Regions from separate parts of the Pseudomonas bambusae genome, predicted to be linked through region 3. Evidence: riboswitches for the same ligand, from Rfam matches in the RefSeq annotation. Region 3 holds a riboswitch; each other region holds the start of a gene.

Region 1 (7,264 bases), 210 kb from region 3:
CGCCAATGGGCAGCACCTGGCCCTTGATCAGCACCCGCGACAGCACATCGGCGGCGATCAGAAACAGTGCGCCGCTCAAGGCACTCAACGGCAACAGCCGCGCATGCCGCACCCCGACGACCATGCGCACGGCATGAGGAATCACCAGACCGACGAAGCCAATGGAGCCGACCATCGATACCATCACTGCCGTCACCAACGCTGCGGTGGCGATCAGAAGGGTCTGCACCCGACGCACCGGAATCCCCAGCGAAGCCGCCGAGTCGGCACCAAAGGTGAATGCATCCAGCGAACGCCGGTGCCACAGGCTCACCGCCAGCCCCAGCAGCACCACCGGCACGGAAAGCGCCACCGAGGTCCAGCGCACGCCACTGAGATTGCCCAATAGCCAAAACATGATGCCCCGGGCCTGTTCGGCGCTGGCAGATTTGGTGATCAGAAACGACGTCAGCGCATTGAACAGCTGCGACCCGGCGATCCCCGCGAGGATGATTTGCCCCGTCACCGCCTGGCTGCCCGAGGCCCGAGACGACCGTGCCAACAACGCGACCAAGGCAAACGCGGCAATGGCGCCCACGAACGCACCCATCGATAAGGAAATCGCCCCGGCGCCCAAGCCGATGATCGCGACCAATACCGCGCCGGTCGACGCCCCGGCGGAAATGCCCAGCAGATACGGGTCCGCCAGCGCGTTACGCAACAGCGATTGCAGCACCACACCGGACATCGCCAGGCCCGCGCCACAGGCCGCCGCGACGATGGCTCGGGTCAGCCGGTAATTCCAGACAATGCCCTCATCGATGGGATCGACCGCATAACCCGCCGCCCACAGCTTGTTCGCCAGCACCTGAAAGATCACCGGCAGGCTGATGGAGGTCTCACCGATGGCCACGCCCGCAATCACGGCCAGCACCAGCAAGCCGCTGACCCACAGGGCATGGCCCAGCCAGCGGGCGATGTTCAGGAGGTTCATGGTGTTTCAGTGGCCTTGGCCAATTGCTCGATGCCGTCGAACAGACGAACGCTGGACTCCATCGCACTGGCGTCCATGATCACGATGCGGTTGTTTTTCACGGCGTCCATGTTGCGGGTCACGGGGTCGGACGTGAGGAAGGCCAGTTTCTTTTCGTGGTCGTCAGCGGGGAAGCGGCGACGGTCCATGCGCGCGATCACCAGAATCGTCGGGTTGGCCTTGGCGATGGTTTCCCAGCCCACGGTCGGCCATTCTTCGTCCGAATCGATGATGTTGCGCATGCCCAGGGTGTCGAGCATGAATCCCGGAATGCCTTTGCGCCCGGCGACGTACGGGTCGGTGTTGATGTCCGGGCTGGAGAACCAGAACACCGCCGAAACCTTGCTCGCGTCATGGGCCTTGGCGTGTTCGATGGCCTGAGCCAGACGGGCCTTGTAGCCGTCGATCAGTTGCTGACCGCGATCCTGAACGTCGAAGATTTCCGCCTGTTGCGCGATGCTTTTGTACAGCGCGTCGATGCGGAACGCTTCAAGCCGAGTCCCGTCAGCGCCGACCAGGTTGTTCTTGCCTTCGCAGTCGGACGGCAGGATATACGTCGGGATCTTCAGGTCGTGAAACTGCTGTCGCGTGCCGACCGCACCTTGCGGACCGACCATCCATTCGAACTGCACCGGCACGAAGTCCGGGTGCTTGCCGATCACCGATTCGAAGCTCGGCGCGTTGTCGGCCAGGCGCTCGATCTTCGCGTTGGCGTCCTTGAATTGAGGCAGGGTGTCGTTGAACCACAGGGAAGTGCCAATGACCCGGTCGCTCAGGCCCAGCGCATAGAGCATTTCGGTGGCGGCCTGGCCGATGGTCACGGCTTTGTGAGGCGCCTGGGCAAAGGTCAGGGGCACGCCGCAGTTGTCGAGGGTCAACGGGTAGTGGGTCGGTGCAGCCAAAGCGGAGGGGGACATGAACGCTGCGCTCGACAGCGTCAGACTGGTGAACAAGGGAGCAAAACGGCGCAGCGACATTGGGGTTTCTCCAGTGAGCCTGTGATCGACGAAACAGGCACTGGAAAGCACACCCGAACGGCTGGCGGAGAATAAAGGCAAGCACCGCGCACGGGAGTCCTTCCCGGACACCCCGCCGGTGAATGATTGACGCTTGCCGGCAGGTCTCCTGACTGGCGCTTCATCACCGTGCTTCGGCCTTCCCGGGCGGTAACCCAGTGGCAAACAGGAAGCACGGCTCGACGCCTACAGTTGCGGGGACAGTTCCGTTTGAGCGCGCCCGATGACACAGGGCACGGCTCGCGGATTCCCTATTAATTCCGAGTGGAAACCGGCGGCGGCGATGGTAAACGATTTGCCCGATACAGGCGACCACTCGGCGTTCGCAACCCTTGTAGGAGCGTGGCTTGTCCCGCGATCGGCGACGAAGTCGTCGTCATCCGTCAAATGCATTTCATCTGAGGCACCGCGAATACCGATTTGGCGACGGGTTCCCCGCCGATCGCGGGACAAGCCACGCTCCTACAGGCCCCTTATTTTAACGGCCAGCCGATCACTTTCTTCGGCCTCGGATTCGCATACGTCCGCACTTTGGAGGTCTTCAATCCCAATCGCACCAGCGACTCCGCCAGCGCCACGGCGGCCGTCACGCCATCCACCACCGGCACGCCCGCACGGTCACGAATCAGCTGGTCCAGCCCGGCCATGCCGCCGCAACCCAGGCAGATCACCTCGGCCTTGTCCTGCGTCACCGCCTCGACCGCCTGCCCGGCGATGGCCTCCAGTGCGCGGTCCGGCCTCTCTTCCAGCTCCAGCACGCTCATGCCGCTGGCTCGCACCGACGCGCAGCGTTCGAACACACCGGCCAGTTTCAGGCGGTCTTCGATCAGCGGCACCGTCCGGTCCAGCGTGGTCACCACCGAATATTTATGCCCGAGCAGCATCGCCAGGCTGGCCGCGGCTTCGGTGATGTCCACCACCGGCACGTCCAGCAATTCCTGCAAGCCTTCGCGCCCGTGCTCGCCATACCCGGCCTGAATCACCGCGTCGTAGGGCTGATCGTAGGACAGCACGCGGTCCATCACGGCAATCGCCGCCAGATAGCTTTCGAAATTGCCTTCCACCGATTCCGCACCAAAACGTGGCGTCAGGCCGATGATTTCCGTACCGGGTGACGCAACACTGCGCGCCTGCTCGGCAATGGTGTCGGTCATGGATTGAGTGGTGTTCACGTTGACGATCAAAATGCGCATGGGGGCGGGTCTCAAGCGGTGATCATGGGATACATGCCTACCGCTGAAGCGAAAACCGCGCCACCTTGGAATTCGGCGGGTGAGACGTCGAACCGTTCGCCGACGTCTCGGGTGGATCTTCAATCCTTCATCGGCACCGGAGCCTGCGGCGCAATGAAGCCTTGATCACGCATCGCTTGCCAGAAGCCGTCCGGCACCTGGGCATTCAGCGCCGCGACGTCTTCGATGATTCGCGAGGGCCGGCTCGCGCCAGGAATCACCGCCGCCACCAGCGGGTTGGCCAGTACGAATTGCAGCGCCGCCGATTTGATATCGACCTGGTACTGGCGGGCGATTTCCTGAATGTGCGCGACCTTGTCGAGCATCGCTTGCGGCGCTTCCTGGTACTCGAAATGCTTGCCGCCCACCAACACGCCCGAGCTGTAGGGCCCGCCCACGACGAACTCGGCGTTGTGCTCACGGGCCTTGGCGAACAGGCGTTGCAGCGGCTGGTCGTGGTCCAGCAGCGAATAGCGGCCCGCCAGCAGGAAACCGTCCGGTTGTGCTTCACTCAGGTCCAGCGTCAGCTCGCACGGCTCGACCCGGTTCACGCCCAGGCCCCACGCCTTGATCACGCCTTCTTCGCGCAGTCGGGTGAGGGTGCGGAAAGCGCCTTTGCGGGCGATGTTGAAATGCTCGATCCACTCATCGCCGTGGGCATCTTGAGCGATGTCGTGCACGAACACGATGTCCAGCCGATCGGTGTCCAAGCGCTTGAGGCTGGCCTCGATGGAACGCAGCGTGGCGTCGCCGGAATAATCGGTGAGGATTTTGTTTTTCAAACCGTCGCTGAACGGGCCGCTGCGGGTTTCGCTGTCCAGTTCGTCGGAAATCAACCGGCCCACTTTGGTGCTGAGGGTGTATTCGTCGCGCGGCACATGGGCCAGCGCCTTGCCCAGCCGTTGCTCGGACAGGCCCGAGCCGTACAGCGGCGCGGTGTCGAAATAGCGGATGCCCTGATCCCACGCCGATTGCACCGTGGCGGCGGCTTCGTCTTCGCTGATGTCGCGGAACATATTGCCCAGAGGCGCTGCGCCAAAGCCGAGGCGGCCAATGATCTTGTCGTGCAGACTCATGAAAGTGTCCTGTCCGGGGTCATGGAGTGCCGGGAAAAAATGCCCGGCGTGTTGTACAGATCATGCCGTGCGGCAGGAGTTCTATGGTTCGTGTGGAGGGCGGGCATACGTGTCACACCACGCCGCAGAACTCCTCCTGTAGGAGCGAATTTATTCGCGAAGAGGGTTCAGACGCTAGAGAAGTGTCGACTGTACAGCCCTTTCGCGAATGAATTCGCTCCTACAGGTTTCTCGACTCGGCACCCTGTGGCGGACGATCCCCTCCGCTTGAGCAGCACGGCACCATGCAACTTTTGCGGTCTGCGCGCCTTCCAACCCATTACACCGTGTCGATAACCGGAAAGGGAGGGCCGTCGATGAGCGAACACATCGTCCATTTCCATTGTGGGGTCGATCAGACCACCACCGAGCATTTCCGCGACCGCTGTCTGGAAGCCCTCGACAAAGGGGCGACCGGCTTGCTGCTGAACCTCTCCACCGCAGGCGGCAGCACGGCCCTGGGCTTCACGATCTACAACTTTCTCAAGTCGCTGAAGGTGCCGATTCGCGCACTGAACAGCGGCAACATCGAATCCATGGGCATCGTCATCTACCTCGCCGCCGAGGAGCGCATCGTCTGTCCTCACTCCCGGTTTCTCATCCACCCGATGAGCTGGTACTTCAACCAGAGCTCGGTGGATCACTCACGCATCCGCGAATACCTGCGCAGCCTGGATAACGACTTGCAACGGTACGTGAACATCTATCTGAGCGAGACCGACGGCGCAGTGACCCCGCTGGACATTGGCCGCTGTCTGTCGTCGGAGGAAAAGGTGATTCGGGCCGAAGACTCCCTGGCCTGCGGCATTGCCCACCGGGTCGAGCAGTTGCAGTTTCCCGAAGGCGCCACGCACTGGACGGTCAGCGCCAGCTAAGCTCAACTCATCCACACACCGGGTCGCCACAGAACCCGCCTGACACGAGGAACTTGCCATGCACACTCATTCGCACAAAACCCCGGACGCCGTGCCCCGTGGCGCTGTTCCGCTGGACGAAGAAGAGGTTGAAGTGGACGTCGATAATGACCCCGGCAATGAAGACCCGGGTTCGCAGTTCGACCGGGACGCCACGGTGCCGCTGATCGACCCGGACGAATAACTAACGCAACGCACGGGCATAAAAAAGCGAGGGCTCTCACCCTCGCTCGTTCCGCTGATCAGACGTTGATCAGGATTTACGGCCTGCGCCGCCTTGTGGCATTCCGCCTTTTTTGCTGGCGTCCGGACGTTTTTCGTCAGTTGCTTTCTGCCGGTCGTTGGCCATGTTGCTGCCACCTGAAGCCTGGCCGCCTTTTTTGCCTGCGTCGGAGGCTTTTTGGCGATCGTTCGAGAAGTTGCCAGGGTTCGATTTTCCGGTGTTAGCCATGATTGCGTACCTCTTGTTATGAGAAGGGCGAGTCATGTGGCTCGCATTAAATGGGATGAATCAAGCGGCAGTTGGTTTAAACAATCACGGCATTACCGGACAAACGGCGGGAGTGGCGAAACGATGCCAGCGCCTTTGGATACGGGCGTTTACATGTGCACTTCGACCGCCAGCGGCAGGTGATCGGACAGGTGCGTCCACGGCCGCGTCCCGAGGATTTTCGGGTTGTGACTGGTGGCGTTGCGCAGGTAAACCCGGTCCAGCCGCAGCAGCGGGAAGCGGGCCGGGTAGGTCTTGGCCAATCGCCCATGGCTTTGCTCGAAAGCCTCGTGCAAGTACGTGCAGCGCGCTAGGCGTTTGTTGCCCTGCAATTGCCAATCATTGAAATCCCCGGCAATCACCACCGGCGCGTGTTCGGGCAGCGAGTCCAGCAACGCGCACAATAAGTCGAGCTGTAACTGCCGATGACTTTCCAAGAGGCTCAAATGCACGCAAATAGCGTGCACCTCGTCGTGTCCCGGCACCTGCAACACGCAATGCAGCAGGCCCCGACGCTCCGGGCCGGTGATCGACACGTCGAGGTTGCGGTAATGCAGGATCGGGTACTTCGAGAGGATCGCGTTGCCGTGGTGGCCTTCCGGGTAAACTGCGTTGCGGCCGTAGGCAAAGTCGCTCCACATGCTGTCGGCGAGAAATTCGTATTGGGAGAGGGTCGGCCAGTCGTGATAGCGGGCGGCATGGCGATCATGGCCGCCGAGCACTTCCTGCAAAAACACCAGATCGGCCCCCGTGCTGCGCACCGCTTCGCGCAGCTCCGGCAGGATGAAACGTCGGTTCAGGGCCGTAAAGCCCTTGTGAGTGTTGACCGTCAGTACGCGTAAACGATGAACGTCCCGTACGCCCGACATGTCCGAGAGGGGAAGGTGGACACCAGCAGGATCGGAAGTCACACGCACGCTCCTTTTGCGAGGGATGTGCTAGTTCCGACCGGCTCGGGTCCGGGCAGTTCAGCGTTTTGCGATGCCGTTTGGCCGGCGTCGTGCTAGAGCCGCGTGTCTACGGCGGGGCGTCGCGACAGCAGCACGGTCAGGCCCAACGCCAGAATCGAGAGCAGTGCTGCGAAAAAAAAGATCCAGTCGTAGCCCATGCCGAGGGCAATCGCGCCCATCAGCGGCCCGGCGATGGCCAGTGCCAGATCGAAGAACACCGCATAGGCCCCCAATCCCGCGCCACGGCTGCTGTTGGGCACTTGCTTGATGGCTTCGACGCCGATGGCCGGGTAGACCAGCGATAAGCCAAACCCCGCGAACCCCGCGCCGATCAACGCCACAGTGGTGTTGGGCGATAGCCACAACAGCACTAGCCCGACGGTCTCGACCGACATGCACACAATGGCCGAACGGTAGCCGCCGAAGCGGGTGATGGCGTTGATGAAAAACAGCCGCGCCACGATGAAGCAGACACCGAACACCGTCAGGCACCACGCCGCGCCTTCCCAGCCCCGGCTCACGTAATACAGGGTGA
Region 2 (7,264 bases), 1.2 Mb from region 3:
GCGCTCGACCTCATGCTCCAGCACTTCGCGCACCAGAAATCCGTTGCTGCGCCAAGCCTCGGCGTGTTCGGCGTAACACGGCGACAGCACGCCGACCTTGCCCGCCTGACGCAAACGCGGCAGCGCCTGAATCGCGGCTTGGGAACCGGCCACGGGCAGCAGATCCGCCACGCCGTAATACGCACAGGCCGCCGCTTCGAGGCCGTCATCGGTTTCAGGCAAACGCGCCCACGCTGAATCCGGGATCGGCGGAATCGGCCAGGACCAAGGTGAAATCCCGCTGGACAGGTCGAGCCAGTCGGCCTCGTCGATGCCGTATTTCTGTACCGCACCCCGCAACCGACCGCCGTGTTCAAGCATAGAATTCAGTCCCCAGACACAACATCAGCAACCACAGCCAGACGCCACGCTGCACCAGTTGCCAGCCTCGATCAATGGAATTCGCATCGGCGGGTGCACCTTCGCCTAATTGCGGACGCTGGTGCAGCTCGCCATGGTAAATCGCCGCGCCGCCCAGTTCGACGCCCAAGGCACCGGCACCTGCCGCCATGACGGGACCCGCGTTCGGGCTGTCCCATTTGGGGGCCTGCGTCCGCCAGCAGCGCAACGCCAGTCGGGTTTTGCCGAGCACTGCGTAGGTCAACGCCACCAGACGCGCGGGAATGTAATTGAGCAGGTCGTCAATCTTTGCCGCCGCCCAACCGAAACGTTCGAAGCGTTCGTTGCGATAGCCCCACATCGCGTCGAGGGTATTGCTCAGGCGATAGAGGATCACGCCGGGCGCGCCCAGTACAACGAACCAGAAGATCGCGGCGAACACGGCATCGCTGCCGTTTTCCAGCACCGATTCGGTGGCGGCGCGGGCAACGTCGGTGGCGTCCAGTTCAGACGTCTGGCGACTGACGAGGAAACCCACGCGACGCCGCGCTTCTTCCAGGTCATCGCTGCGCAAGGCCTGCGCCACCGGCGCCACATGTTCGCCCAGGCTGCGCAGGCCAAGGGCACAGTACAGCGCGGCAACTTCCACCAGCCAGCCGATATAAGGCAGCCAACTGAGGAAGGTCACCAACAGGGTCAGCGGGATGACCGCGATGAACCACGCCGTGACGCCATGGCTGCGCCAGCCGCGACCGCCGCCGTTGAAACGTTGCTCGATGCGCTCGGCATATCGGCCGAAGGCCACCAGCGGGTGGTTTCGTTTTGGCTCGCCCAGCAGCGCATCCAGCGCGACCCCGGCGACGCTCAACAACGCCACGCTCATGCGCTCACTCCCCATGTGTTTTCGTAGACCAACTCTTGCAGCGGACGCGCCTGCGCCCACCCCTCCAATACCAGCATCGGCGCCGGGTAAAATTCCTTGACCGGGCCCAGACACAGGATCGCCAAAGGTTTTGAACCGGTTGGCATCTCCAGCAGGTCGGCCAGCGCTTGAGGTTCGAATAATGAGACCCAGCCCATGCCCAACCCTTCGGCCCGGGCCGCGAGCCACAGGTTTTGAATCGCACAGGACAGCGACGCCATGTCCATCTCCGGCAACGTGCGACGGCCGAAAATGTGCTTCTCCCGATCGTCCATCAAGGCCGCGACCAGCACTTCGGCGCAGTCGTTGATGCCTTCGACCTTGAGTTTCATGAAGTCGTCGGAGCGCTCGCCCAAGGCTTCAGCGGTGCGGATGCGCTCTTCTTCAACTTGGGCCTGAATCTGGCGGCGCAGTTGACGGTCGCTGATCCGAATGAAGCGCCACGGCTGCATCAGACCGACGCTTGGCGCGTGGTGTGCGGCTTCCAGCAGGCGGGCCAACAGCTCGGGTGCCACAGCGCCGCCGGTGAAATGCCGCATGTCCCGGCGTTCGGCAATGGCCCGGTAGACCGCCGCGCGTTCGGCGTCGCTGAAGGCGTGATCCGTCACGAGCGCACCTCGCCATGGCTGACCACACGTGCACCTGCTGTAGGAGCGAATGTATTCGCGATGCGCAGGCACAGCCGATAGAAAGGCTTCGGATGTACCGCCCTCTCGCGAATGAATTCGCCCCTACAGGAAACCGTGTTCCCACCGGAAAATCGGGTCAGTCCTACGATGGAGAACACCGACAGACACGTCATGGCAAAAACAGCGCCGCCATCGCCTGTGGGTTGGAAGGGAAATAGAAGTGCACGTACGACGCCGTCATCCGCCCTTCCCGGTACACCGCTTCCGCGCCGCGCCCGCCGTTGGGGCTCACGCCACGGGCAATCGGGGTCAGTTCGGTGCTGGTCAGCGAATGATGATACGTGTGCCCGCGCAAGACGCCTTCCGGCAATTCGACCGATTGCAGGGCGAGGGCCGCCAGACGTTTCTGCATCACCGCCTCGCCGTCCAACAGGCCCACCAGTTCCGCGCGTTGGCCGTCTACGTCGGTCAGGGCGTTCAGCAGGTAAAGCATGCCGCCGCACTCCGCGAGCAGCGGTTTGCCGGCGGCGTGGTGAGCGCGAATGGCGTCGAGCATCGAGTGGTTCTGACCAAGCGCCACGTGATGTAGCTCCGGGTAACCACCGGGCAGGTACAGGCTGTCTGCGTCTGGCAACTGGCTGTCGCGGATCGGGGAGAAAAACAGCAGCTCAGCGCCCATCGCCCGCAACAGGTCGAGGCTGGCGCCGTAGGTAAAGGCGAACGCCTCGTCACGGGCAACGGCGATGCGCACGTCGGCCAACAGCGGTTCGGCGGGCACGCTATCGGGCGCTTCAAATGTCACGGCAGGCGGCAACGTCGAATCGCAAGTGCTGGCCAATGCATCGGCGGCCGCGTCAAGGCGCACGTCCAGGTCGTTCAGTTCGCTCGCCTGCACCAGCCCCAGATGGCGACTCGGCAGTTCGATGCCGGTTTCCCGCGACAACGCGCCATACCAGCGCAAGCCTTCAGTCAGGCTGCCTTCGAGCAACTGGGCATGACGCACGGTGCCAACCCGATTGGCCAGCACGCCCGCGAACGGCAGGTCCGGTTGATAGCGCGCGAGGCCCAACGCCAGCGCCCCGAAGGTTTGAGCCATGGCCGTGCCGTCGATCACGCCCAGCACCGGCACGCCGAAACGCCGCGCCAGATCCGCGCTGGAAGGCGTTCCGTCGAACAGCCCCATCACGCCCTCGATCAGGATCAGATCAGCATCGGCGGCGGCTTCCCACAGCAGGCGTCGGCTCTCATCCTCGCCCACCATCCACATGTCCAATTGATAAACGGGATTACCGCTGGCGCGTTCGAGAATCATCGGGTCGAGAAAATCCGGACCGCATTTGAATACACGAACGTTACGACCCTGATTGCGATGCAAGCGCGCCAAGGCTGCGGTCACGGTGGTTTTGCCCTGGCCAGACGCAGGTGCCGCGATCAGGACCGCAGGGCATTGACGAGCCTCACTCACAGCTCAATGCCCTTCTGCGCCTTGATGCCCGCCTGAAACGCGTGCTTGACCACGCCAATCTCGGACACCGTGTCAGACAGGTCGATCAATTCCTGCTTCGCGCCACGGCCAGTGACGACCACGTGCTGCATCGGCGGACGCGCCTGGAGGTCGCTCAACACCTGTTCCAGATCGAGGTAGCCGTGTTTGAGGGCGATGTTCAGTTCGTCGAGGATCACCAGGCCTATCTCGGGATCGCGCAGGAATTCTCGGGTCACGACCCACGCCGCCTCGGCCGCCGCGATGTCGCGCTGGCGGTCCTGGGTCTCCCACGTGAAGCCTTCGCCCATGACGTGATAGCGCACTTGCTCGGGGAAACGGCGAAAGAACAGCTCTTCGCCCGTGGCGTTGCGGCCTTTGATGAACTGCACCACGCCGCACTGCATGCCGTGGCCCATGGCCCGCGCCAGCATGCCGAACGCCGAACTGCTCTTGCCCTTGCCGTTGCCGGTCAGGACCAGCAACAGGCCGCATTCATTGGGGGCGCTGGCAATGCGCTCGTCCATCACCGCCTTTTTGCGCAGCATGCGCGCCAAGTGGCGTTCGTCACGTTCGGGGGATTCGCTCATCTCAGCTCTCCGCTTGAGGGCAGGTGTGGCAAACGGAGGGCACGGACAAAGGCTGACAGCAGGCACCGGACAACGCCGAGCCTGCGCAGAGCATCGCCCTCCGTGATGCTGTTGAATGGATCAGGCCGGTCTCCGGACTCATGAGCGGATCACTGACTGCGCGCCTTCCCATGTTCATCGAACACAGTGGCATCGTGCGCAGCCTTGACTCATTTACCGTTGCGGAGGCAGCGCCGGAATTGATCGCAAAGGCGTTCGCACCGGCTTCCCTGTTTCACCCTGTTTGACGGGCACCTGAAACAATCGGCGAAGGTTAGAGGGTTGACTACCGAGCGTCAATCGAAGCGGCGGTCCAATAGCGACTCATGTAGGAGCGCGCTTGCCCGCGAAAGCAGCTTCTCTGATACGCATGAGCCGACTGACCCGACACCATCGCGGGCAAGCGCGCTCCTACAAAGGCGAGTGGCGTACGCAAGGTTATTGCAGGTGTTTGCTGCGCAACAGCCACGCAGCAAACCACAGGGAAAAGGATCAGTTGCTGCGGGCGAGATTCGACGGCTGGATCACACGTTTGGCGTTCAGCCAGGCTTTCTGCCAATACGGCTTGTCGAGGCTGTCGAGCTTGACGGTGCCGCCGGTGGCAGGCGCATGAACGAAACGGCCTTCACCGACATAGATCCCGGCATGGCTCACGTTCGAGCCGCCGCCCGTGGCGAAGAACACCAGGTCGCCGGTCTGCAACTGGCTGCGGTCGATGTCCGGTCCACGCAGGGTGATCATCTCGCGGGTCGAGCGCGGCAGGGTGATGCCAGCAGCGTCGTGATAGACGTAGCCAATCAGGCCGCTGCAGTCGAAGCCGGAGTCAGGCGTATTGCCACCCCAACGGTACGGCGTGCCAACAAGTCCGATGGCACGTAACAGCACGTCATCCGCAACGGGAGAATTGAATTGAGGGGGAGCAGCGATCACAGGCCGGTAGGCGACCTTGGGGGGAGATGGCGGCGGAGTGCTGGAACAAGCGGCCAGCAATGCAGCCAGTGAAGCAACAGCCAGGCGAACCGTAATCGACATAAACACAACAACCTTCCTAGGATGCGGCTTACTCTGCCGGAGGCCGGAACCTTGCGCAATCAGGGCTTCCCCTAACTGCGCGGCCCGTATTTAACGGTGTTGGCGCTTGATTGTAGTCGAGGTCATGGCGGTCGTGGTTTCTGGAACCTGGGAAGGTGCCATGGCCAGCGCGCGCTTGGCTTCGATGAACGTACGGGCCCAATAAGCATCGTCGAGGCTATCGACGCGCACACCGCCACTGCGACGGCTGCTGGAGTGGATGAACTGGTCATCGCCCAGGTAGATGCCGGCATGGCTGACGCGGCCGCGGCCTGCGGTGCTGAAGAACAGCAAGTCGCCAGGCTTCAGGTCGTTACGCTTGACCAGAGGAGCGTCGATATTGATCATTTCGCGGGAAGAACGCGGCAGGCTCATGCCCGCCTCTTCGCGGAACAGGTAGCCGATGAAACCGCTGCAATCGAAGCCGGACGTGGTCGAGGTGCCACCGAAACGGTAGCGAGTCCCGATCAACGATTTGCCACGTTCCAGAATGCTGTCAGCCAAGACCGGCAACTGATACGGCTTGTTGTCGGAGAACTGGGCCAATTCGTCTTCGGTGGCGATTTCGTCATCCAGTACGGAAGAGGAGTAATCGGCACGCTTGGCAGTTTGTGCGGTGGCAGAGTCCCGGAATTGCGGGTTCTGCGACTGTTGTTGCGACGCTGGCATCTGGGCCGCGCAGCCGAACAGCAGCGTTACGAGTGCGAGAGGCACGAGGGGTGCGAAGCGATTCAGCATGGGCACGACCGTGGCGGATGTGTAAAGAAGCCGAGACTATGCCCTCAATCGTCATCATTTGCAAATTCAATCGAATCAAATGTGACTTACCAGGTCCTCCATCACATCTAAGGCTCTACACCTTAGAAATGCATCCATGTGAATGGAGTGATCGGTCGACGAGGGGTTGATCTCGGCGGTAAAGCCTCCTGCCACCCGCGTGCGAAACATCGGCTCGTGGATATAAGGGAAGCTGGCAGTGGTTCCGATGCTGAGCACAGCGTCAAAGCCTTTTGCCATCTCTTCGTACAGCACATTCAATGCCAGCTCTGGCAGCATCTCTTCAAACAAAACGACCGGCGGTCTCAGCACGCCATGGCACTGCGTGCATAAAGGCGGCAAGGGCCGCTGCAGGTGCTCGCTCAACTGTGGGTCTTCAGCGCCACAAGACTGGCAATAGAGCGGCGCCAACTGGCCGTGAATCTCGATCAAGCGTTCCGGCGGACTCCCCGCCGCACGGTGATAGCCGTCAACGTTTTGCGTCAGTACCCAACATTCCGGTTTGCGCCGCTGCAACTCAGCGATGGCGTAATGCGCCGCATTGGGCTGTCCACCGAGGCACGCGCTGCCCAATTGGGCAATGTATTTCCAGCACAGGCCGGGGTCGCGACGTAGCATCGGGCCGGACAGTGCCATTTCAATGGGCAGCCCGTCGTCGGTGTGGCCGTTATAAAGGCCGCCCACGCCGCGATAAGTCGGCAGGCCTGAATCCGCCGACAGCCCGGCACCGGTGATGATCAGAATGCGTTTGGCATGACGCAGGGCCGCTGCGGTCTGCAGGACCAGCGCCGGATCGACCACGGGCGGATTCACCAACCCAAAGTCTCTTTAAGGAAGGGAATGGTCAGCTTGCGCTGGGCCTGCAAGGAAGCCTGATCCAGTTCTTCGAGCAGATCGAACAACGCACTCATGCTGCGTTTGCCCCGAGTGAGGATGAAATGCCCGACTTCGTCCGTCAGGTGCAAGCCACGACGGGAAGCGCGCAATTGCAGGGCACGGAGCTTTTCTTCGTCGGACAGCAGGCGCATCTGGAACACCAGCGCCATGGTCAGCCGCGACTTGAGGTCGGCCAGCTTGACCGGCAACTCGCGAGGGGAACAGGAAGCGGCGATCAGCAGACGGCGGCCGCTGTCACGCAAGCGGTTGAATAGATGAAACAGCGCTTCTTCCCATTCAGGCTTGCCGACGACGGCCTGAATGTCGTCGAGACACACCAGCTCATATTGCTCAAGGTGATCGAACAGCTCGACGCCTTCATCAATGACTTCAGCCATGGGCAGGTAAACAGCAGGTTCGCCCATCTGCTCGAAACGCAGGCAGGCCGCTTGCAACAGATGAGTGCGCCCTACCCCGTGCTTGCCCCATAAATAGATGA
Region 3 (7,264 bases):
GCATCCGCGTGTTTATTACCCAGCCTGGCACCCAATACGCTGAAACCTGCATCGCCTACTGCAAGCCGGGCGAAGAGAAGCCGGAAGACAAGGCCATTGGCCTGAAGAGCTTCACGGCGTGGATCGACTCGTTCAGCGAAGCGTTTCTGGATGACGCGGTGGTCGATTATGCGACCGACCGCATGGGTGGCCAACTGACGATCAAGGCGCCGAATGCGAAGGTGCCGATGGTCAATGCTGACAGTCCGATCAACGAGCGCATCAATTATTACTTGCAGACGGAGATCAATCCGGGTCTGGCGAGTCACGGCGGGCAGGTTACGCTGATTGATGTGGTTGAGGAAGATGAGGCAAACATTGCTGTGTTGCAGTTCGGTGGCGGTTGCCAGGGCTGTGGGCAGGCGGATGTGACGTTGAAGGAAGGGATTGAGCGTACGTTGCTGGAGCGGATTCCCGAGTTGTCGGGTGTGCGTGATGTGACGGACCATACTCAGAAAGAGAATGCTTACTACTGAGTGATGGGTGTTATCCAGAAAGCCTGCAGAGATGCGGGCTTTTTTATGGGTGGCGTTTGGGGGATTGGGGTTTGGGTACGGTAAGGGCGGGTGTGTTGTGTGCTTGGGAGTGGGGGCATACCCGGTTTTTCCGTCGCGACTGGCTAAGGTTCCGCCCTTACGGCGGGTCACTTTTGGCAAGAGCGCCCCAAAAGTAACCAAAAACGCTTTGCTCCTGGTTTGGCCCTGACTTCGTCAGGGTTCCCTCACTTCGGCGACGCTCCGTGGGCCCGCGCCGAACGGACATCCATGTCCTTGCGGCGCTCTCGCGGCATCCATGCCGCTCGACCCACTCCGCGCACCTGCGTTCGGCCTGCACCCAAGTCGCGTTCTGCGGTGTCTGGACTGGCGAGGGAGAAGATCAAAAGCGATCTGGCTGGAGCTAACGCTCATCGCGGGATAAGGGTGTATGCACGGCTTCGCTCCTTGCACGATCTTCAAACTGTGGGAGCGAATTCATTCGCGAAGAAGGTTCAGACGATGGAGATGGGGTGGCTGTACCGGCCCATTCGCGAATGAATTCGCTCCCACAGGACTGGCTTTTTCCATCCGGCCGCGGCACACGTTGATCCTTGTAGGAGACGCCGGAGGTTACGACGGCAGCGAAGGCGGACGATCAGACAACCCCCGTTTCACAGGCCTCAGCTGAAATATCACGGCCTGTACACATGCGCATGCCCTGCGCGGTACAGCGATGATTCGCTAAAGGCGTCGTTGCCGAGCACGCGGCCGACGAGGATTAGTGCCGTTCGGCGAAAGCCTTTGGCAGCTACCTTGCCTTCAATATCGGCGAGGGTGCCGGTGACCCAGTCCTGGTCCGGCCAGCTGGCGCGGTGGACGACGGCGATCGGGCAGTCTTCGCCGTAATGGGGCGTGAGTTCAGCGACGATTTTGCCGAGGTTGTTCACGCCCAGGTGGATGGCCATGGTGGCCTTGTGTCGCGCCAGTTCGCTCAGTTCTTCGCCCTCAGGCATGGCGGTTTTGTCGCCGTAGCGGGTGAGGATGACGCTTTGCGAGATGTCCGGCAGGGTCAGTTCGGTGCCAAGCAGCGCGGCGCAGGCGGCGGTGGCGGTGACGCCTGGGATGATTTTGAAGGGGATGCCCAGTTCGCGCAGGTGACGAATCTGTTCACCGATGGCGCCGTAAAGGCTGGGGTCGCCGGAGTGGACGCGTGCCACGTCTTGGCCTTGTGCATGAGCAGATTTCATCAAGGCGATGATCTGTTCGAGGTGCAGTTCGGCGCTGTTGGTCACCTGAACGGCTTGATGACCCTCTAAAACGGCCTCGGGCACCAGCGATCCGGCGTAGATGATGACGGGGCATGTGCGGATCAGGCGCTGGCCTTTGACCGTGATCAGGTCAGGGTCGCCGGGGCCTGCGCCGATGAAGTAAACGGTCATTGAATCTCCAACGTATAGCGGGGTTGATCCTCTGTGGGAGCGAATTCATTCGCGAAGGGTGGGTACAGCCAATACATCTCTAGCGCCCGAACCGCTTCGCGAATGAATTCGCTCCTACAGAGACTGCATCGCCAAATGCGTCATGGGCTGGCGGCCAACGCAAACGTGGCCCGTGAGCTGTTTCGCCGTTCGATCACCAACCTCGCCGACGACCCGCCCAACCGCGCCGCCATCGCCAGTGCTGCGCTTTCGGCCACGCCGTAGCAGCCGGTGCTGTCGAACGCAATCTGCGAATGATGACTCAGCCGCGGCTCAAACGCTGTCAGTTCTTCGGCGCTGAAGAACGCCAACGGCAGGCCCAGCCGTTCAGCCAGTTCCAGCAACCCCGCCTCTGACGCTTTGCTGTCGATAGAGGCGAGGGCGGTGATGTCGGACAGCGACAAGCAATGTTCCAGCAGGCTGACCTCTATCAACCCTTGCAGCACTGACGCCGGGCAATCGCGCTGGCAGCCGAGGCCGATCACACGAATGTCCGGGTTCATCAAGCGTGGCTCAACTCGGTTGCGGTCAGTTGCGCGTTGTAACGACGGAACAGCCAGGCGCTGATCAGGCCCATCGCGACCCAGAATGCGGCGTTGGTCAGCAGCGAAGCGATCTTGAATTGTGCCTCCAGCGCTTCAGGGGCCAAAGCCGAATGAACCTCCGGCTGCGGCGCACCGATCACGTGAGGCACGACCAGAATCGCTGCGCCCAGCACTTTCAGCAGCCAATGGCGGGCGAAGACGATCAGCGCCAGGCCGACGGCGGTTGACGCTGCGGTGCTGACCCACCAGGTCTGGCGCAGGGTCAGGTCGGCGGCGGCGGTGCCCGGTAATTCAGGCGGCAGACCGAGGGTCGGCGCGAGGACAAACACCGCGAAACCGGCCAGCCCCCACAGCGCGCCTTCGCGAACGCTGTTTGGCGTGCGCAGTGTGTACAGCGCCGCGAGCATCAGGGCGAAACCGACCGCGACCACCAGGTTGCCGCCGGTCGTCGACAGCACGCGCTGCCAGCCGTCTTCCGGTTCCCAGGCTTCTTCGTCATGAACGTGGGCCGCCATGGCGCCTTCGGCGTGCGCGTGCTCATGCACTTCTGCAGCGGCAGGGGCGTGTTCGTAGGTTTCCGCTTCGAGGATCAGTGGCGCGACCCAGAAGCTTTGCAGCAAGGTCAGCAACAGGGCGGCGAGCAGTCCGGTGAAACCGGCCGTTTGAGCGATTCGCTTGAACATGGCGGCAGGTCTCAGTGGCAAGGGAAGGCGGAACTGTGACGGGTGTCGTGGGCGGCGTTGTGCACGGCGGCGATGTGCGAGAAACCGGCGAAGTAGACCAGGCAGGCGCCAAGGATCATCGCGCTGATGGCGGCAGTGAGGCGTTGGCTTTGGGTGCTGGCAGTGCTTGCGGATTGGGATGTGGTGCTGATCGACATGGCGCTTCCCTCTGAGGTCTCAGCGAAGGGAAGGCGCAAAGCAAACCACTGACCGACGTCAGTAGCCAACTCAACAGCGCCCGCCCACCGCGGGTTTGTTATGTGAATGTGTCGGGCCGGTCTCCGGGCTTGCGAGGGGCAGTGGACCTGCCGTCAAGAATCACCTTCCCGTGCCGCAATGACACAGTGGATCTGATTCTTCGCTCGCTTACCGTTGCGGGGGCAGCGCCGGACTTGCACAGACAAGAGGTCTGCACGCACCGGTTTCCCGTTTCACCCTGTGAAGGGCACCCGTAACAAGGCGTGTAGGAGACCACGGAGCCGGTTGGCAGTCAATCGCAGCGCCGTTTCCTCGTTGACCTTCCCCCGGCCACTGCGTAGCCTTGCGCACTTGAGGTTCGCTGCTCTGCTTGAGTCGGACGCGGCGCTAAGAAGGGAATGTGGTGCAAGCCACAGCTGCCCCCGCAACTGTAAACGGTCATGTTCATTGCACAGCCACTGCGCGAGCGGGAAGGCGCGATGAATGCGTCTGATCTGGCAACCCTGCCAGCCATTCGCCGCCGTGAGCCAGGAGACCTGCCTCGAACACGGGCCTGTTTTTCAGACAGCCCGACGCATTCTCAACACAACCGGGCGGGGTGATCCGGTGGCGAATTGAACGGCAGGCCTGTCTTCTGCGAGGGCAACGCGGTTCTCGTCCTGTTTGCCCGCCGCTGCGCCTGAGGGCAACCATGAAAACACTGGCCAAACTTCCCGTCACCATCGTCACCGGCTTTCTCGGCTCGGGCAAAACCACGCTGCTGCGCCACATGCTCGACAACGCCGAAGGCCGTCGCATCGCGGTGATCGTCAACGAATTCGGCGAGCTGGGCATCGACGGTGAAATCCTCAAGCAATGCACCATCGGTTGCACCGAAGAAGAGGCCAACGGCCGCGTCTACGAACTGGCCAACGGCTGCCTGTGCTGCACCGTTCAGGAAGAATTTTTCCCGGTGATGCAAGAACTGGTTGCCCGTCGCGGCGATCTGGACCACATCCTCATCGAAACCTCGGGCCTGGCGCTGCCAAAGCCGCTGGTCCAGGCTTTCCAGTGGCCGGAAATCCGCAACGCCTGCACCGTTGACGCCGTGATCACCGTGGTCGACAGCCCGGCCGTCATCGCCGGCACCTTCGCCGCCTTCCCGGATCAGGTCGATGCCCAGCGCAAACTCGACCCGAACCTGGACCACGAATCGCCGCTGCACGAACTGTTCGCCGACCAACTGGCCAGCGCTGACCTCGTCATCCTCAATAAGGCCGACATGCTCGACGCTGCTGCCTTGGCTTCCGTGCGCGCCGAAGTCGCCGAAGAACTGCCGCCTGCGGTGAAAGTCATCGAAGCCAGCAACGGCCAGCTGCCGATCAGCGTGCTGTTGGGCCTGGGTGCCGAATCCGAGCTGCACATCGATGGCCGCAAGACCCACCACGATCATCACGACGGCGATGACCACGACGACCACGATCACGATGCTTTCGATTCGATCTCCATCTCGCTGCCCCAGGCGGACGAAGCGCTGTTGCTCGACGCGCTGACCCAGGCCGTCGTGCAGCACGGCATCCTGCGCGTCAAAGGCTTCGCGGCGATTCCGGGCAAGCCGATGCGCCTGCTGGTGCAAGGCGTCGGCACCCGTTTCGACAAACACTTCGACCGCGCGTGGAAAGCCGATGAAGAGCGCGTCAGCCACTTCGTGCTGATCGGTCAGGAACTGGACGCTGCCGTGCTGGAAGCCCAGCTGCGCGCCGCGCTTGAGATCAAAGGCTAACCATGCACCTGCTGCGCACCCAGCCCGGCGGCTTCGTCCCCGACGACTGCATCGCTGACCTCGGTCAGACCCCCGCCGATCTGGTGATCCTGTGCAGCGGCGATTCCCATCTGGCATTGCTCGCGGAAACCGCGCAGCAGCTGCCGGACGACTACCCCAGCCTGCGCCTGGCCAACCCCATGCAGGTGCAGAACCACGCCTCGGTCGACCTGTACGTCGAAGAGGTGTTGCAGCACGCCAAGGTCATCCTCATTTCGCTGCACGGCGGCATCGGCTACTGGCGCTACGGTGTGGAGCGGTTGGTGGAGCTGGCCTCTAGAAAGCGCGGCGGGGTGAAGCTGATTCTGGTGCCCGGCGATGACCGTCCCGACCCGGAACTCAGCGACCTCAGCACCGAACCTGCCGAGGACCGCGACCGGCTTTGGCACTACCTGCGCCAGGGCGGAAAACACAACGCCCTGCAGCTATTCAATTGCCTGGCCAATCGTTGGCTGGACCGCGATTACCCCTGGGACGAACCGCAGACATTGCCCCGTGTCGCGATTTATCACCCGCGCAAGGCCAGCGCCGACCTCGCTGACTGGCAAGCCGACTGGCGCGCCGACCAACCGGTGGCGGCAGTGCTGTTCTATCGCTCGCACTTGCAGGCGGCCAACACCAGGTTCATCGATGTGTTCTGTGAGCGGCTGTTGGCCCAGGGCCTTAACCCGCTGCCCATTGCGGTGGCCAGCCTGAAGGAACCGGCGTGCCTCAGCGCCGTGCAGGACTGGCTCGACGAGACCGATTGCGAGGTCATACTCAACACCACCGGTTTCGCCCAATCCAGCCCCGAAGTGCCGCACCTGCGACCGTTTCGCCGCAACATTCCGGTGATTCAGGCGATCTGCGCCCAAGACAACGAACCTGCGTGGCGAGCCAGCGAACAGGGCCTCGGCGCTCGGGATCTGGCCATGCACATTGCGCTGCCGGAACTGGACGGACGCATCATCAGCCGGCCCATCAGCTTCAAGGACCTGGCCTGGCACAGCGAGCGCAGTCAGTCCGATGTGGTCTGCTACCGCGCCCAGCCTGAGCGCATGGATTTCGTCGCCGAACTGGCGCGACGCTGGGTGTTGCTGGCGCGCACGGCCAACGCCGACAAGCGCGTGGCGCTGATTCTGGCCAACTACCCGACCCGCGACGGGCGCATCGGTAATGGCGTCGGCCTGGATACCCCGGCAGCAGCGCTGAACATCCTCAAGGCCCTGCAAGACGAGGGCTATCCCGTCGAAGGTTTGCCGGAATCGGGCACCGCGCTGATTCATGCCTTGCTGGGCGGCGTCACCAACGACCCGGACAGCCTCGATCAGCGCCCTTGCCACCAGAGCATGGCGATGGACGATTACCTGGCGGCCTTTGATGCGCTACCTGAGGCCAATCGCGACGCCGTGATCGAGCGCTGGGGTTCACCGCAGAGCGACCCGATGTGTCGCAACGGCCGAATGATGATCGCCGGGCTGCGTTTCGGCCTGACCTTTGTCGGCATTCAGCCGGCTCGGGGCTACAACGTCGATCACAGCGCGGTTTATCACGATCCGGACCTCGTTCCGCCCCACGGCTACCTGGCCTTCTATTTCTGGCTGCGCAAGGCGTATGGCGCACACGCGGTCATTCACGTCGGCAAACACGGCAATCTGGAATGGCTGCCGGGCAAGGGCGTCGGCCTGTCCGAACAGTGCTGGCCGGACGCGATCCTCGGGCCGATGCCGAACATTTATCCGTTCATCGTCAACGACCCGGGTGAGGGCGCCCAAGCCAAGCGTCGCACGCAGGCCGTCATCATCGACCACCTGATGCCGCCCCTGACCCGCGCCGAAACCTACGGCCCATTACGCAATCTGGAATTGCTCGCGGACGAGTATTACGAAGCGCAGCTGCTCGATCCGCGCCGCGCCCGTGAGCTGCAAAAGGATATTCTCAGGCTGGTGCGCGAAACCCACATCGACCGGGAACTGGCGCTGAGCGAAGACCTCGACAGCGATGCCGATGCCGCGATCTGGTTGCC

Evidence for each region. A riboswitch is a leader RNA that binds a small molecule or an ion and turns the genes downstream of it on or off. The one in region 3 is predicted to bind cobalamin.
Region 1: another riboswitch for cobalamin. It lies ahead of AAEO81_RS15695 (ABC transporter substrate-binding protein); the one in region 3 lies ahead of AAEO81_RS14750 (CbtB domain-containing protein).
Region 2: another riboswitch for cobalamin. It lies ahead of cobO (cob(I)yrinic acid a,c-diamide adenosyltransferase); the one in region 3 lies ahead of AAEO81_RS14750 (CbtB domain-containing protein).

The regions. Positions count from the first base shown of each region.
Region 1 covers NZ_CP151650.1:3,401,099-3,408,362, forward strand. Annotated here, with positions in the region: gene AAEO81_RS15690 (iron chelate uptake ABC transporter family permease subunit) at 1-973, opposite strand, end outside; gene AAEO81_RS15695 (ABC transporter substrate-binding protein) at 970-1,989, opposite strand; cobalamin riboswitch at 2,110-2,319, opposite strand; gene AAEO81_RS15700 (aspartate/glutamate racemase family protein) at 2,502-3,221, opposite strand; gene AAEO81_RS15705 (aldo/keto reductase) at 3,341-4,336, opposite strand; gene AAEO81_RS15710 (ATP-dependent Clp protease proteolytic subunit) at 4,693-5,250, shown strand; gene AAEO81_RS15715 (hypothetical protein) at 5,309-5,473, shown strand; gene AAEO81_RS15720 (KGG domain-containing protein) at 5,543-5,740, opposite strand; gene AAEO81_RS15725 (endonuclease/exonuclease/phosphatase family protein) at 5,890-6,648, opposite strand; gene AAEO81_RS15730 (MFS transporter) at 6,783-7,264, opposite strand, start outside.
Region 2 covers NZ_CP151650.1:1,978,236-1,985,499, reverse strand. Annotated here, with positions in the region: gene cobD (threonine-phosphate decarboxylase CobD) at 1-360, opposite strand, end outside; gene cbiB (adenosylcobinamide-phosphate synthase CbiB) at 353-1,261, opposite strand; gene bluB (5,6-dimethylbenzimidazole synthase) at 1,258-1,908, opposite strand; gene AAEO81_RS09230 (cobyrinate a,c-diamide synthase) at 2,099-3,394, opposite strand; gene cobO (cob(I)yrinic acid a,c-diamide adenosyltransferase) at 3,391-4,002, opposite strand; cobalamin riboswitch at 4,108-4,315, opposite strand; gene AAEO81_RS09220 (C40 family peptidase) at 4,534-5,073, opposite strand; gene AAEO81_RS09215 (C40 family peptidase) at 5,164-5,850, opposite strand; gene AAEO81_RS09210 (NAD-dependent deacylase) at 5,926-6,690, opposite strand; gene hda (DnaA regulatory inactivator Hda) at 6,699-7,264, opposite strand, start outside.
Region 3 covers NZ_CP151650.1:3,190,481-3,197,744, forward strand. Annotated here, with positions in the region: gene nfuA (Fe-S biogenesis protein NfuA) at 1-515, shown strand, start outside; gene cobM (precorrin-4 C(11)-methyltransferase) at 1,208-1,954, opposite strand; gene AAEO81_RS14740 (cobalamin biosynthesis protein) at 2,095-2,496, opposite strand; gene AAEO81_RS14745 (CbtA family protein) at 2,496-3,221, opposite strand; gene AAEO81_RS14750 (CbtB domain-containing protein) at 3,233-3,418, opposite strand; cobalamin riboswitch at 3,515-3,728, opposite strand; cobalamin riboswitch at 3,796-4,017, shown strand; gene cobW (cobalamin biosynthesis protein CobW) at 4,150-5,220, shown strand; gene cobN (cobaltochelatase subunit CobN) at 5,223-7,264, shown strand, end outside.